3 regions of the Arthrobacter sp. TMT4-20 genome follow, and region 2 is predicted to be linked to each of the others. Evidence: riboswitches for the same ligand, from Rfam matches in the RefSeq annotation. Region 2 holds a riboswitch; each other region holds the start of a gene.
The links. Region 2 has a riboswitch for cyclic di-AMP ahead of ACX80Z_RS14190 (M23 family metallopeptidase). Riboswitches for the same ligand answer to the same signal wherever they lie in the genome.
Positions count from the first base shown of each region.

Region 1: linked by a shared signal. The riboswitch ahead of ACX80Z_RS10800 (LysM peptidoglycan-binding domain-containing protein) and the one ahead of ACX80Z_RS14190 (M23 family metallopeptidase) in region 2 are both predicted to bind cyclic di-AMP.
Region 3: linked by a shared signal. The riboswitch ahead of ACX80Z_RS12400 (M23 family metallopeptidase) and the one ahead of ACX80Z_RS14190 (M23 family metallopeptidase) in region 2 are both predicted to bind cyclic di-AMP.

Region 1 is NZ_JBTNDW010000010.1:1,889-7,009, reverse strand. It holds gene ACX80Z_RS10815 (isopenicillin N synthase family dioxygenase) at 1-794, opposite strand, end outside; gene ACX80Z_RS10810 (universal stress protein) at 967-1,398, opposite strand; gene ACX80Z_RS10805 (VIT1/CCC1 transporter family protein) at 1,655-2,383, shown strand; cyclic di-AMP (ydaO/yuaA leader) riboswitch at 2,526-2,704, shown strand; gene ACX80Z_RS10800 (LysM peptidoglycan-binding domain-containing protein) at 2,707-3,606, shown strand; gene ACX80Z_RS10795 (DsbA family protein) at 3,768-4,508, shown strand; gene ACX80Z_RS10790 (cytochrome c biogenesis CcdA family protein) at 4,508-5,121, shown strand, end outside.
Region 2 is NZ_JBTNDW010000017.1:23,337-28,457, forward strand. It holds gene ACX80Z_RS14185 (NlpC/P60 family protein) at 21-854, opposite strand; cyclic di-AMP (ydaO/yuaA leader) riboswitch at 860-1,023, opposite strand; gene ACX80Z_RS14190 (M23 family metallopeptidase) at 1,149-1,949, opposite strand; cyclic di-AMP (ydaO/yuaA leader) riboswitch at 1,952-2,125, opposite strand; gene ACX80Z_RS14195 (metal-dependent transcriptional regulator) at 2,264-2,971, opposite strand; gene serC (phosphoserine transaminase) at 3,220-4,347, shown strand; gene ACX80Z_RS14205 (MFS transporter) at 4,395-5,121, opposite strand, start outside.
Region 3 is NZ_JBTNDW010000012.1:41,534-46,654, reverse strand. It holds gene ACX80Z_RS12415 (FecCD family ABC transporter permease) at 1-850, shown strand, start outside; gene ACX80Z_RS12410 (ABC transporter ATP-binding protein) at 852-1,739, shown strand; gene ACX80Z_RS12405 (siderophore-interacting protein) at 1,736-2,872, shown strand; cyclic di-AMP (ydaO/yuaA leader) riboswitch at 2,978-3,161, shown strand; gene ACX80Z_RS12400 (M23 family metallopeptidase) at 3,223-3,861, shown strand; gene ACX80Z_RS12395 (diacylglycerol/lipid kinase family protein) at 3,889-4,851, opposite strand; gene ACX80Z_RS12390 (SGNH/GDSL hydrolase family protein) at 4,960-5,121, shown strand, end outside.

The DNA of each region.
Region 1 (5,121 bases), on a different contig from region 2:
GTTCCGGTACCAGGTGAGATGACACGGTGCAGTGTCGCTTTGAGGTAGCCGTTTGTCGCCAATTCGAGCATTTCACCGATGTTGACCACGAACGTTCCAGGGACCTGAGGTACGTCGATCCACTCTCCTTGGTATTCGACCTGGAGTCCGCCCTTTCCCGGTTCCACCAGGAGCAGTGTGAGCACTCCGCCGTCGCGGTGCGACCCGACGCCTTGTTTCGGCTCGTTGCCGGACTCCCCCGGGTAACGCACGATTTTCAGCATCGGGAAGGCGCTTGAACCAAAGGCTTCATCGAAACTGTCCTCCGGTGCACCGAGAGACACGGCAAGCGCCCGTAAAAGGTCGAGGGAAATGGCACTCAGTCGCTGAGTCCACTCAGAGACGATCTTCCGCATCTCGGGCAATTCAGCCGGCCACAAATTGGGGCCTTCCAACCGCCAGTAGTCAGCGACCCCTGCCGCCGGTTCCACAGCGTTGCGCTCGACGCCAATGTCGATCTGCTCTCGCCAGTCCACCGCCCGATCAGTCAATTCGGCGCCCATCCTGGTGTAGCCACGAAACTGGGGGCTATGAACGTTCTCCAGCTCCAGTTTTTGCTCCTCCGACAAGTCGAAGAAGCGTCTGGAGGTAGCGAGCATGGCGTTAGTGAGCTCCTGCGGGATGCCATGACCTGCCAGGTACAGGAATCCGACCTCGTGCATCGCATTGCGCAGATCGTCCCGGAAGTCCGATGCCTCCTCGGGCCCTGCGTTCAGCTGAGAGTAATCCAGGACGGGCAGTGATTCGAGTGACAAGTTCTTATAGTCCTTTACAACGCGTTTCGGAAACCGAAGTCCGTATCCGCTTCAATGTTACGACTCAAGCCGAAGAGACGAACGATCCCGTTGCGAAGTATGTCGATCTGACTTTGTCGCCGCGCGCAGTCCTCGTTTCAGCCCAGGCCGCAGCTTGGGAGCTGCAGTGAAATCAGGAGGCGGTCTTCACGACGAGCACGTCACAGGGTGCGTTATGTACGACACTCCACGCAACGCTTCCCAGAACCCGTCGAAGCCCCTTCATTCCCACGTTACCTACCACCAGCAATTGGGCACCGACACGCTCGGCTTCCTCGATGAGGACATCCTGCGGCTTGCCCCGCCCCGCAGCGGGGCGCACCTTCACGGAAGGGTGTTGTTCTCGCAGTTTCACTGCAACCTGCTCGGCCAACTTGAGAGCCTGCTCAGCATCATCCAGTATCCAAGTGTCGTTGCCGATATGGACAACTTCCGTGTTACCCGTAATGTGCGCGCTGACCACCACAAGTTCTGCATCGAGGCCTTCGGCAAGAGTCGCGGCGCGCGAGGCTGCCTTGTACGCGGTCTCGCTTCCATCCACACCAACAATCACACTTCCGGTCATGACGTTTCCTCCTCGAACTTCGAACCGCAATTGCGGTATGTGGTGCCTACTTGGTTCGCTTACCTTACTCGGTCAAAGAATCCCATGCCTCTTCGCCGGCGCCCGGAACAAAACGGCCGGCGCGGTGACTATTGCAAGCCCCTTTCAGCGCCGCAGTGAATCACAGCGAATTCCGTCGAGGTCACCCGAATCGGAATCCCGACAGGAGAGTCGATCCTTACTGGTGTACTGGCTCGTGGAGGCCTAGATTACGGGAATGACTAGTTCTCCCGTACCAGGCACGCATAGTGACGAACCCCATGACAACACCATCCATGGCAGGCTCAATTGGCTTCGAGCGGGTGTGCTTGGAGCCAATGATGGGATTGTCTCGGTCGCTGCCCTCGTCGTCGGAGTTGCGGGAGCGACAACGGCAACCCCCGTGATTCTTGCCGCTGGCATTGCCGGTCTTGTCGGCGGCGCGATATCCATGGCCCTCGGAGAGTATGTGTCCGTGAGTAGTCAGAAAGACAGCCAGCAGGCCCTCATCGCCAAGGAACGCCTTGAGCTTGAAACCGAGCCTGAAGCGGAACTTGCGGAGCTGGCCGGAATCTACGAATCGAAGGGGCTTAGCCGGGACACAGCCCATCAGGTGGCAGTGGAACTCACCAAACACGATGCCCTGGGGGCCCATCTCGAAGCTGAACTCGGATTGCGCGAGGACGCCGTGGCGAGCCCGCTAGCTGCTGCGGCCGCATCTGCGCTGGCCTTCACCCTTGGCGCGATCCTCCCCCTGCTGACGATTCTTCTGTTTCCAGAGGAAACTCGTGTCCTCGCGACCTTCGTCGCAGTCCTGATTGCCCTCGCCGTAACCGGCTACGGCAGCGCACGGATTGGCGGCAACCCGGCGACGCGCCCGACCGTAAGGATCGTTCTTGGCGGCGCGCTGGCATTGGCAGCCACTTTCCTTATCGGGTCACTCCTGGGCACCACGGGAGTGGTCTGACGCTCCACTGATGCCTGGGAATCGCTCTCTCTTCATTGAGGTTGCCAACCAGGGAGGCGCCGTCAGTGTAAATGTTTGTACATTTAGTTTTTCCGAGTAGGTTTAATACAGTGCCCCACTGAAGGTGGGGCTTATCGAGGCCTTTTACCGAACCCAGCCAAAGGCCTTGGTCCTTTAGATAGGAAGGCTGGGGCGGGGAAACCATAGGTGGGTTCTTTAGGAACCCTTGGGGTGAAGCCGGGCGGGGCGTTTGTCCTCGTGCGGCCGGGTGTCTCCCATCCGAATCCGACAGCTCACCTCGTAGGTATAGGGAGAGATTATTCATGTCATCAAATACTGTGCGCGCCCGACATCGCGCCGATACGAAAAGCCGTTCGATTCTTCTCCTCAGCAGGCAAGCCGTCCTGCCTCAGGGGGGACCCAAGATCGCCGCGCTTGTGGTTGCTTCCGGAATGCTTGCGGCGGGAGCAAGCCCCGCCCACGCTTCGGCGATCGCCCACCCGGCGCAGGATCACACCGTTTCATCGTTCTCATCGGCTGCTTCAACAGTCGAAGTGGAGGCGAGCCCCACCAATCAAGGCACTGCGTACACCGTGAAGTCAGGTGATTCGCTGGGCGCTATCAGCGTTCAGACAGGTGTGGCGTTGCACAAGCTGCTGAGCCTAAACCAGCTCACCGTCACGTCAATCATCTACCCGGGAAACACCATCGTGCTGTCCGAGGAGTCGAATGCCGTGACTGCTGCACCGGTTGCCTCTGGCTCCGCAGCCTCGTCATCAGCGGTTTCCGACTTTAGCGTGAGTACACAAAGTGCATCGATCAGTCCCCTGAGTAACCGGGTGAGCAGCGAGTCAGGAAATATCTGGGATTCCTCGGACGCTCCCCAGAGCGGTACTGCCAACAGCCGTATTCTTGCCTTCGCCAACACGCAGTTGGGCGCTATTCAGGACTGCACCGTCCTGGGCGAAGGGGCATTGCGAGCCGCCGGGGTGATGGGGGTGGGAGACGAGTCCCCTGAGTCCTTGATGGCCTTCGCTACTCCGGTATCAGATCCCCAGCCCGGCGACTTCGTCTACTACGCCGACGGCGGGATGGGCTTTTCACACAACGCCGTCTACCTCGGCGACGGACGAGCCATCCACAGCGGCTGGAACGGTAACCAGACCGTTGAGGAATCCGTCAATGTGGGTTCCGGTCCTGTCTATTACCGGGTCAACATCTAGTTATCCAACGCCGCTGGTGGGGCTCTGACCTCGCTGACAGCGGTGTTTCTCGGACGCGCCCGGACACCAGATCCGACAAACAGGGATCTGGTGTCCGGGTGAATCCCCCTTTTCCGTCCCCTTGTGCCTTCCCATGGGGCGCACGACGCCAGGAGTAATGAATGCCACAAGAATCTGATCAACGAACCGCGGGTGTTCGATCGGCCACCCTCATTGCTGCCCTGCTTGTCGCCGCGCTCATCCTGATTATTGGCTTGATCGCTTCCCAGCGAGCCTCCTCACCCGCTTCTGATGGATCAGGAACAGACGTCGCAGAGGAATCCGGCGGCCGGGAGGAAGAGAAGTTCGATTTATCCCGGCGCATCGCCGACGACCCGTTAGCAATGGGTGAGGTCGACGCCCCCGTTGTTCTGGTCGAATACGCCGATTACAGATGCCCGTTCTGCGGGGTTTTCTCTCGCGAGACATTGCCGGCGTTGGTCGAGCAGTATGTTGCTAGCGGAGAACTAAGGATTGAGTGGCGAGATTTACCTGTTTTCGGAACTGAGTCTCTTGATGCTGCAGTTGCCGGCCGGGCAGCAGGGGAACAGGATAGGTTCTGGGAGTTCAATAAAGCCGTCTTCGCTGCGGCCCCCGACCGCGGACACATCAGCCTCCCGCGCGAGGAGCTGATCCGCATCGCAGAAGAAGTTGGGGTAGCCGACATCACGGCGTTCACAGCGGATCTGGACTCGGAGGAGCTCAATCAGGCTGTTCAAACCGACGCTGAGGAAGCCGCAGCCCTGGGAGCTACCGGAACACCCTTGTTTCTGGTGAACGACATCCCCATCTCGGGCGCCCAACCGGTAGAAGTATTTGAACAAGCCATTGAGACTGTGCTGGCAGAAACCAGTCTCCAGTAATGCTAATCGGGTACAGCGGGGCGTTCCTCGGTGGTCTCCTCACCCTCCTCAGTCCGTGCTCAGCATTGTTGCTGCCAGCATTCTTCGCGTATGCCTTCAGCACAAAACGGCAACTGGTCGGCCGGACCATGCTCTTCTACGCAGGATTGTTGTGCACCCTCGTACCCCTGGGGGTCTTCGCTGGCACCCTGGGGTCCCTCGTCACCACTGACAGACACATTCTCATCGGGCTCGCAGCCGCCCTCATGATCGTTTTGGGTCTCATTCAGATCCTCGGTGTCCGCCTACCGGCATTCATCCGCACCCGGTCCGCGACTGTCGGTTCCGGCAGTTCCGTCTTCGTCCTCGGATTGGCGTACGGGGTCGCAGGAGCCTGCACCGGACCCATCCTTGGGTCAATTCTTACCGTCGCCGCAGCTGGCAGCAACGCCGTCTACGGCGGAATTCTGCTCGCCATCTATGCACTGGGAATGGCAGTCCCGCTGTTCTTCCTCGCTGCGCTGTGGGACCGCCTCGGTGTTTCCGGACGTCGGTGGCTTCGTCCCCGCCCTGTAACCATCGGACGGTGGTCCAACACCTGGATTATGGTGATCTCTGGCTCCCTTTCAATCGG
Region 2 (5,121 bases):
CTCCAGGGTTCGGTGTGGTCTTAGCTAACGCGGACGAAGCTAGCGCCGGGGAGGTCGGAAAGGGAATGGAGGTCGGTGTTCATGCCGTTCAGGCCACCGCTGATGACTTGGCCGTTTCCGACGTAGATGGCTACGTGGCCGGCGGTGATTACCAGGTCGCCCGCCGCTGGAGAGCCAACAACTGATCCGAAGGCGAAGAAATCGCCAGGCGCAATGTCGCCAACGGACTTGCCGACGGAGCGAAGTGCCTTCTCAACCATGGCGGTGCAGTCCTGCCCGACACCGATCTGGGAGTAGGCGGATCCGACCAGACCAGCGGCGATGTTACCGGAAGGGGCAGCCTTGGGGGCTGGCTTTTCGGCTGCGGGCGTCTGGGCTGGCGCAGCTGGTGCGACTACTGCTTCTGCTGCGGGCGCCTCAACTGGCGCTGCCTCGACTGGCGCTGCTTCCTGCACGGCGGGCTCTGCCACCATTTCGGCTACCGGCTCAGCGGCGGGTGTTATTGGCTCGATGACGTCGGCCTGCACCTCGACGACTGGAGCAGCTACGGCGGCGGGCGTCGCCGACACGGCTGCACGCTCGAAGGTGATCTCGGCGGTGGCGGGAGCGCTTACGGCGTCAGCCGTAGCAGCAATCGAGATCAGGGGGGTGGAGAGCTGAACGACACGCTCGGACTCACCGAACCCGTGGGCTGGCAGTCCGGCGGTCAGGACGAGCCCTGACGCTGCGACGATGACTGCTGCCTGGCGGCCGACGGAACCAGCGTTCGAGGAGACGGCGCTTGAGATGGCTGTCAGGGGGCTGGTGTGCGTACGGGCGGCCCTGTGGCGGCCCAGAGAAGAGCTAGTTGACACGTTCGATTGCCTCTCCCAATTGCCTGCGAGGTGAGCTGTCGGATTCGGATGGGAGTCACCCGGCCCTCTGATTCCCAGTGGAATCAGACGACTTAACCCCAAGGATTTCTTGCGAAATCCACTAATTGGTTCCCCCGCCTCTGCCATGCGAATTGTGCGAACGGAACCTCAGGCAGTGGCAGAGCTAGGCGATCTGCTCGAGGGTGCCAAACCTATTAGAATTTGGCACGAGATCGACGGTACATGAGATTGACCGCAATGTCACATTCCGGTCACGAAACGGTGTGTCCTTGGTTACAGCCAGCCCATGGGGTCCACGGCCTGACCGTCAACCATCACTTCAAAATGCAGGTGGCAGCCGGTGGATGCACCGGTACTACCGCTCTGGGCGACGACCTCACCGCGGTCCACTGACTGCCCCTCCTGGACATTGCTGGACGAGAGATGGTTGTACGTGGATTCGAGCCCGTTGCCGTGATCGATGACCACGCGGTTTCCACCGCCATAGGGGTGCCAGCTGGCAAAGGTGACAGTGCCGGACGCTGCCGCGAACACTTCAGTGCCGCACGAGCTGCTGAAGTCCTGACCTGAGTGGAGTTCCCCACCCAGGCCGGTAATCGGGCTGACCCGGTAACCGAACGGGGACGTGACAATCAGCTTGTCCATGGGAGCTGACAGGGAGCCGCGGGCCGCTGCAGGTACAGCCGCTGAGTCTGCAGCGGTCATGATCTCGCTGAGCTTGGCGTCTGCGTCGAAGGTGCTCTGCAATGCGGTGCGGCTGAAGTCGACCAGCGCCGCGTCGGGAACGCTGATTTCCCGGGGCGCAACAGTCGCCTGCACGGTGGGCGCAACGGTTACGGCGGCCGCATTGTCGTCCTGCGGGGCCGTCCCCGCGGTGGTGGGTAGCGTAACGGTCAGCACCAGCCCGGACGCGGCGGCGGCGATGGCGAATTTTTGGCTCATCCCGGTGAGCGAAAAGTCGCCCCTGACCCGGGTTGCTCGTCGTCGTCGTTCGAGTCGTTGCGCGTCCCGAGGACGCACGGCAGGTACTGGGGCGCCGGCACGGCGGCGTCCCGAAGCATGGTGCTTCGACAAAGGGTCCCTTTCGTATATGCCTGCGAAGTTAGCTGTCGGATTCGAGTTCGGGAAGAAACTCGGCCCTGACCGGTCCGCCGAAGCAGCACCGCGTCCGGACTTCACCCCAAGGCGGCTTATCAGCCGCCGTCTGATGGGTCCTCCGCCCCTGTCACGGGTCTCAGCATCCAAATCCGCTGACAGGGTTAGGCGTGCGGTTTAGATAACGCTGATGTATCAACGTCAGCTTTCCATCATCCACGACCATAAGCAAAAGAGATACGTTCGTTATCTTTTCCTGTGGATAATTTGCGGCAATATTGTGCCGTGGAGGTTTAGAGAGCCGGCCCGGCGACCGACACGAACACGTGTGCGGCGACCTCCGGCGGGAGCTCCAGCGCGCCCTCGATACCCTCGACCCTGACCGACACATAGTCGCCGGCCGCCTGCACGCCGATGACCGTTCCGGGCCGCAACCCACCCTCATCGAGTTGGGAGAGCAGTTCCGGGTCCACCTGAATGGGCTCGGCCAACCGGATAAGGGTAATCACTGACCCCTGAGGATTGGCGCCGATCACCGACAGGAGGCTGCGGACACCGTCGGTGAAGCCTTGGGTTGGCGGGCCGCCCAGGGCCTCAAGCCCCGGAATAGGGTTGCCGTATGGAGACTCGGTGGGCTTTCCCAGCAGCTCGTACAACCGCTGTTCAACCCGCTCGCTCATCACGTGCTCCCAGCGGCAGGCCTCTTCGTGGACATAAGCCCAATCCAGGCCAATCACGTCGGAGAGGAGACGTTCGGCGAGGCGGTGCTTGCGCATCACCCCGATGGCGCGACGGCGGCCAAGGTCAGTGAATTCGAGGTGGCGATCGCCCGAGACGATCACCAGCCCGTCGCGCTCCATCCGGCCGATGGTCTGGGAGACGGTGGGACCGGAATGACGGAGCCGTTCAGCGATCCGGGCGCGGAGGGCAACAATGTTTTCCTCCTCCAGTTCCAGGATGGTCCGCAGATACATCTCAGTGGTATCGATGAGGTCCGTCATGCGGTTCAGCTCCTAGGCACTGGTGCGGGATGGAACAGCGGGCAGCTTTCGCGGTGGGAGCGCGGCACATATCGCCAGCGCCGAACACAAGTTCTACGCTCACCAAGGTTAACCCATTTACCGGAGGCCGCGGCAATCAGCGGCAACCGGGTGCCCGGTCGGGGCATGTTCACAAATGCCGCCGGGGCCGGGTAGTGCGGCAGAATGTATCCCGTCTTGTGTCGCACGCTTACCCCCTTGGAGAGACCATGAGCATTTCCCCGGACCAATTGATCCCCGCTGGCCTCCTTCCCGCCGACGGGCGTTTCGGAGCAGGCCCGTCGAAGGTGCGCGACGAGCAGATGGAGGCCCTCGCGCAGGCCGGACGGACCCTGCTTGGCACGTCCCACCGTCAGGCGCCGGTGCGCAACCTTGTCGGTTCGGTCCGGGAAGGCCTGAGCCAGCTGTTCAACGCGCCGGCCGGCTACGAGGTGGTGCTGGGCGTTGGTGGGTCAACAGCGTTCTGGGATGTGGCATCCTTCGGGCTGGTGCAGGACAAGGCCCAGCACCTGTCGTTCGGGGAATTCGGGGCGAAGTTCGCTTCCGCCACCAACAAGGCGCCCTTCCTCCAGGCATCCTCGGTGATCACCTCGGCCCCGGGGACGCGCCCCACCCCTGAAGCGGAAACAGGCGTGGACGTCTACGCCTGGCCGCAGAACGAGACCTCCACCGGTGTGGCAGCACCGGTGCACCGGGTCGACGGCGCCGCACCGGATGCCTTGGTCCTCATCGACGCGACGTCGGCCGCCGGCGGTCTGGACGTGGATGTCAGTGGGTCCGATGTCTACTATTTCGCTCCCCAGAAAAACTTCGCGTCCGACGGCGGCCTGTGGCTTGGCCTGTTCTCGCCGGCCGCGCTGGAGCGCGCAGCCCGGATCGCGGCGACCGACCGCTGGATCCCTGATTTCCTGAACCTCCAGACGGCCATCGACAACTCTTTACTCAACCAGACCTACAACACCCCGTCCCTGGCCACCCTGGTGACTCTCAACGCCCAGGTCGAATGGTTGAACCAGAGCGGCGGTCTCGAGTTCGCTGCGGCCCGCACCGCGGAGTCCGCGGGGCGGGTCTACCAGTGGGCGGAAGCGTCCGACGTCGCCACCCCCTTCGTCACCCGCGCCGAGGACCGCTCCAATGTCATTACGACCATCGACTTCGACGACTCCGTTGACGCTGCGTCACTCGCGAAGGTGTTGCGCGCCAACGGCATTGTCGACGTCGAGCCGTACCGGAAGCTGGGCCGGAACCAGCTGCGCATCGCGACGTTCGTCTCGATTGAACCGGACGATATTTCAGCCCTGCTGGCCTGCATCGACTTCGTGATCGGCGGACGCTAGCCCTCCGCCGCCCCTAAGATCCCAAAAGCCTGTGGCTGGACCGGATCTTAGGGATCGGTGAGAGGTTTGCCGAAGTCAGTTTCAATCCGCAGCCGACGCCGCGGGGCCGGATCGTAGCGAAGCCGTAGATGGTGGGCCCGCCAGGCCCAGATCATTCCCGCCAGCGCCGCAATGATGCCGGCCGCTGCGGCGACGGCGAGGCTCCACCGTGGACCAAAAGTGTTGGAGACCAGGCCGACGATTGGTGCGCCGAGCGGTGTGCCGCCGAGGAAAATGGCGAAATACAGCGCCATGACCCTGCCGCGCATCACCTGCTCGGTGGTGGTCTGGACGTACGCATTGGCACTGGTCATGAGTGTCAGCGCGAACAGGCCCACCGGGATCAGGGTGAGACCGAACAGCCAGACCGTGGGCGCCAGCGCTGCTGCGGCACAGGCGACCCCGAAAGCTGCTGCCGCCCCGTAAATGAACCGTAGCCTCGGTTTGCTGCGGCGGGCCGAGAGCAGAGCGCCCGCTACCGAGCCGACGGCCATCACCGATGACAGCACGCCGAACACTCCGGCGCCACTGTTGAACTCGGTGCGTGCCATCGCCGCGATGTAGACGGCAAAGTTGAGTCCGAAGGTGCCGACGATGAAGATCGCGAGCATCACCATCATCAGGTCGGGCCGGTTACGCACATATCTGAAGCCCTCCCGAATCCGGCCCTTGCCCGGCGGAGACTTCTCCAGGACTCGCAACTCGGACCGTCTGATGGTCATCAGCACAAAGATC
Region 3 (5,121 bases), on a different contig from region 2:
CGCTACGTTCATCGTGATGGAAAACAAGCTTCCCCGCGCGGTGATCGCGGTCCTTATCGGAGTGGCCTTCGGCCTGGCGGGCACCATTTTCCAGACCATGCTCCGGAACCCGCTGGCCAGCCCCGACATCATTGGGATCAGCTACGGAGCCAGTGCCTCCGCCGTGGCAGCAATAGTGCTGTTCGGGGCGGCGGGCGTTGCGGTCTCCCTTTCCGCCCTGATCGGTGCCCTCGCCGTCGCGGCAGCGATCTACCTGCTCTCCCGCCGCGGCTCGGCGGCCGGGTACCGGCTGATCCTGGTGGGAATTGGCTTCGCCGCGGTGCTGCACGCGGTGGTCAGTTTCCTGCTCACCCGCACCGATATCCGCACCGCATCGGACACCCTGGTCTGGCTCAACGGCTCCCTGAATTCCAGCAACTGGGACCGCGCCACGATCCTCATCCTCGCCCTGCTGCTGCTGATCCCCGCGGCGGCCGTCCTGTCCCGGGGGCTGCGCGGACTGGAACTCGGCGACGATACCGCCGCCAGTCTCGGCATCCGGGTCGAACCATCGCGGCTAGCTCTGATCACCGTCGGAGTGGCCCTGGCTGCCGTTGCCACCGCCGCCGCCGGGCCGGTGGCGTTCGTCGCCTTCCTCGCCGGCCCGATCGCGCGCCGCCTCGTGAAGGGCGCCGTGTCTCTCACCGCGGCCGGACTGGTGGGCGCGGTGATAGTTCTCGCCGCAGACTTCGTGGCAGCCAACATGATTCCCGGTGTGTCACTTCCGGTCGGCGTAGTAACAGGCGTCCTCGGCGCCCCGTTCCTGCTGTGGCTGCTCGTGACCGCCAACAGGACAGGACAGGGAGGCTGAAATGGCTCTGACAGCCAGCGAGCTGACACTCGCATACGACGACCGCAAAGTGGTCCAGGACCTCACCGTCGAGCTGCCGGCCGGCAAGGTCACGGTGATCGTCGGTGCCAACGCCTGCGGCAAGTCCACCCTGCTGCGCGGCCTGGCCCGCCTGCTGAAGCCATCGGCCGGCGTCGTCAACCTCGACGGCAAGGACATCCACTCGCTGTCCACCCGCACCGTCGCGCGGATCCTCGGGCTGCTCCCGCAAACACCGGTAGCCCCGGACGGGATCACCGTCGCCGACCTGGTGGGTCGCGGCCGCTACCCGCACCAGGGCTGGTTCCGGCAGTGGACCAACGACGACGACGTCGCCGTCGCCTCCGCCCTCCAAGCCACCGACACCCTTGAGCTCGCTGACCGCTTTGTCGATGAACTGTCCGGTGGGCAGCGGCAGCGGGTCTGGATCGCGATGGCCCTGGCCCAGCAAACCGACATCCTGCTGCTGGATGAACCCACCACCTTCCTCGACGTCACCCACCAGGTGGAAGTACTGGATCTGATCACCGACCTGAACCGGCGCGACGGCACCACGGTGGCCATCGTGCTCCACGACCTGAACCTCGCCGCACGCTACGCCGATCACCTCATCGCCATGAAGGACGGCCAGATCGCCGCGCAGGGCAGTCCCGCCAAGGTGGTGACTGAGGAGACCGTCACCTCGGTTTTCGGTCTGCAATGCCGCGTCATCCCGGACCCCGTATCCGGCACACCCATGGTGGTGCCGGTCGGCCGGCACCACTCAGGCGACGGAGCTACTCAGTCGTCACCCGAAACGTCCACCGGGCAGGGGTTCCTGCCTAACCCGCAGGACACGCTGTCCGCGCACCACCTGGAGGCAGCAACATGACCGAAGTCAGCAATCGCACGGCCCGACGGAGCGAGCGCGCATCCCAGCGCACCGATGGAACCGTTTCGGCGGTATCAGCCTTCGACGTCGTCGTCACCCGGGTGCAGCGCCTCAGCGACAACTTCCAACGCATCACCTTCGGCGGGTCCTGCCTGAGGGACTTCGGGGTGCAGGGGCCAACGCTCGACCTGCGGATCAAAGTCATGATCCCCGCCACCCGCGACGACGATGCCCCCCGCGTGAACATGCGGGAGCTCCTCGAGTCACCGCCCGAGGGCTCGGGCTGGTATCAGCGGTGGCTCGCGATGGACCCCGCCGAGCGCGGCGCCATGCGCACCTACACCGTCAGGGCGGCCCGGTGCGATGGCGACCAGCCAGAGATCGACGTCGACTTCGTGATGCACTTCGATGCTGAGGGGAACGGGGGGCCGGCGTCGCTGTGGGCCGCCGCCGCCACCCCCGGCGATCGGATCTGGCTGATCGGCCCGAACGTCCACGCCGCCACCTGCACCACCGCCGGCTCCTACGGCGGGATCGAGTGGCGTCCGGGGCTCGCCCAGCAGGTCCTCCTCGCTGGCGACGAGACAGCTGTCCCCGCCATCAGCGCCATTCTGGAGTCCCTCCCCGCCGACGTCGGCGGGCACGCCTTCCTTGAAGTGCCGGACCACGCAGACTTCCAGGCTGTGTCCACCACCTCAGCGGTGGAAATCATCTGGCTCGCCCGGGGGGAACGCCCCCACGGTGAACTGCTGGACGCGGCGGTCCGGGATACGGTTCGGGTGCCCGGCTGGGTGTCGCTGGCCGCGCCGTTCGCCGTCGGAGTCGATGCCAGCTCCCGCGCCGGGCTGACCCTCGCCGCCGCTGCCGCAGCCACAGCAGGCCCCGAGCCGGAAGAAGTGAACATTGACGAAACGATCCTGTGGGAAACCCCGCAGCGGCTGAACGCGTCAACGCTGAATTCCTCGCTGAACCCGGACCGGCCCTCCGGTGCGCTCCCGTTCTATGCCTGGATCGCGGGCGAGGCCGCGGTGGTCCGTGGGCTGCGGCGTTATCTGGTGCGCGACGTCGGGATTGACCGCAAGCAGGTGGCCTTCATGGGGTATTGGCGCAGGGGCCGATCCGAACTTGGCTAGTCGCCACGCCGTGATCTGTGTAACGAAATTATAACTTCTCGGCTAAGCGCCCTATTCTTATAGGGAGCCATCCGCATCATTGTGGCTCCCGGACTGCACGCCTAACCCTGTCAGCAGCCGGCCCCCAATTCACCGTGGCAGGGGTGGAGGACCCATCTTCGGCAGTTTTCTGCCTTGGGGTGCAGCCCTTCGCAAACCACTCTTCCGCTCACTGGAAGAGCAGCAGTGGGCCGAGTCAACTCTTGCTCGAATCCGACAGCTAACTTCACCGGCGTTGCAGAGAGGCTCCTGTTTTGCTCCAGCCGGTCACGTCCGGGCGCCGCCGCGCGTCCGCCCCGCCTAAGTCCACCTTGAAATCCAACCGCCGGTCAGCTGTGCTGGCCGTGGGAGTCCTCGCCGCAGCGGCGGGCCTCGTTCTCACCGCAGCCTTTCCCTCGCCGGAGGCTTCCCCCTCGGCAGCCCCTACCGCCGGAACCGGCCCCGCCGTAGCCGCACCGGTTACTGCTGACGCTGAAGCAGACATTGATTTCAGCAGGGAGTCCCCGCTCGCGACGGCCGCAACCCCGAAGGCCAAAACCACTGTCCTGTCCAGCGACGCGGCGGCGTTCACCACCCCGATCAAGGGTGCCGAAATTGCTTCGTCGTTCGGCTACCGGGTGAACCCGATGGGCGGGTACGGCGACGAGCTGCACACCGGGACCGACTACGCAGGGGCTTGCGGTACGCCGGTCCTCGCATCACGCGCGGGCACCGTGGTGGAATCCGGGTGGCATGCCTATGGTGGTGGCCAGCGGATCGTGGTGGACCACGGCGGGGGCCTCCAAACCTCGTACAACCATCTCAGTGTGCTCGGCGTGACCGTGGGTCAGAAAGTGGGCAAAGCCGAGGGCCTGGGCGCCGTCGGCAGCACCGGCAACTCCACCGGATGCCACCTCCACTTCGAGCTACTGGTCGACGGCGAAAAAGTCGATCCCCAGACCCGGCTCTAGCCCCGGCCCGGACCCGGCCCTCGCGGCTTAGGGCTCCGGGTGGGTGACGACTGCTGGATCCTTCTTGCCGTAAGGCATCCGCAGCCGCAACGAATTAGCGTCCACGCGCAGGGCCATGTGGGTGCCCTTGCCGAGGGGGTCGCCGTCGAGCTGGATTTCCTGCGGCTCGTCGAGCTGGATCTCGGCTTCCTTGCACTGGAAGTACTCGAGGGACGGGTCCTTGCCCTTTCCGCGGGCAAACAGCTTACCCACGACGCCGAACCAGCCGAGCCGGCCGGTGGGCGCCACGGTCATGATGTCCAGCAGGCCGTCGTCAATCTTGGCGCCGGGGAAAATCTCCAGCCCGCCCATGATCTTGCCGCAGTTGCCGCCCATCACGCTGCGCAGCCGACGCTCGATGACCTCGCCGCCGTCCAGTGTGATCCGGGTGCGTGCAGGCTTGCCGCTCAGGTTCCGGATGCCGGCGTCGACGTAGGCCAGCCAGCCCACCTTGTCTTTGAGGTCATCACGGGTGTCAGCCATGATCGACGCGTCAAACCCCAGCCCCGCCATCACCAGGAACACGTGCGAGTCCTGGGCGCGGTCAACCGTGACATGAACGACGTCAACGTTGCGTTCGGTGCCGAACAGGGCTGCCTTGGCGGCCTCCTCCGGATCGTCGACGGCGATGTCCAGGTTCCGGGCCAGCAGGTTGCCGGTGCCGAGCGGGATCAGCCCCAGTGCGACGCCGGTGCCGTTGACGACCTCGGCCACGCAGCGGACCGTTCCGTCACCGCCAGCGGCGATCACCACGTCCACGCCGGCATCGACGGCTTCCTGTGCCTGGCCACGGCCGGGGTCATCAACCGATGTCTCCAGGTACAGCACCTCGTCCCACCCCTCGGCAGCGCAGAGCTCCGAAACGATCGCACGAATATCAGCCCCGGTGTTCTTGACCGGGTTGATGATCAACGCGGCGCGCTTGGTCCGAGTGTCGGAGGGCTGGGTCATGATGTCCTTCTCAGGTTGTGGGGAGGGGAGCGGGGGTGCGCTGCAAAAAGTTATCAGTCTGCTTGCAATGCCACCTTATCGCGCGGCGGGAGCAGGTAGCCTCTTCTAGTGGAATTCTCTCAACGATATGTGGCCCTCGGTGATTCGTTTACGGAAGGCGTCGGCGACTGGCATGAAGTCAGCCCCAATGGGGTGCGGGGGTGGGCTGACCGGGTGGCCGAGCAACTGATCCTTGCCGACAGCTCCTGGGGATACGCGAATCTCGCCGTC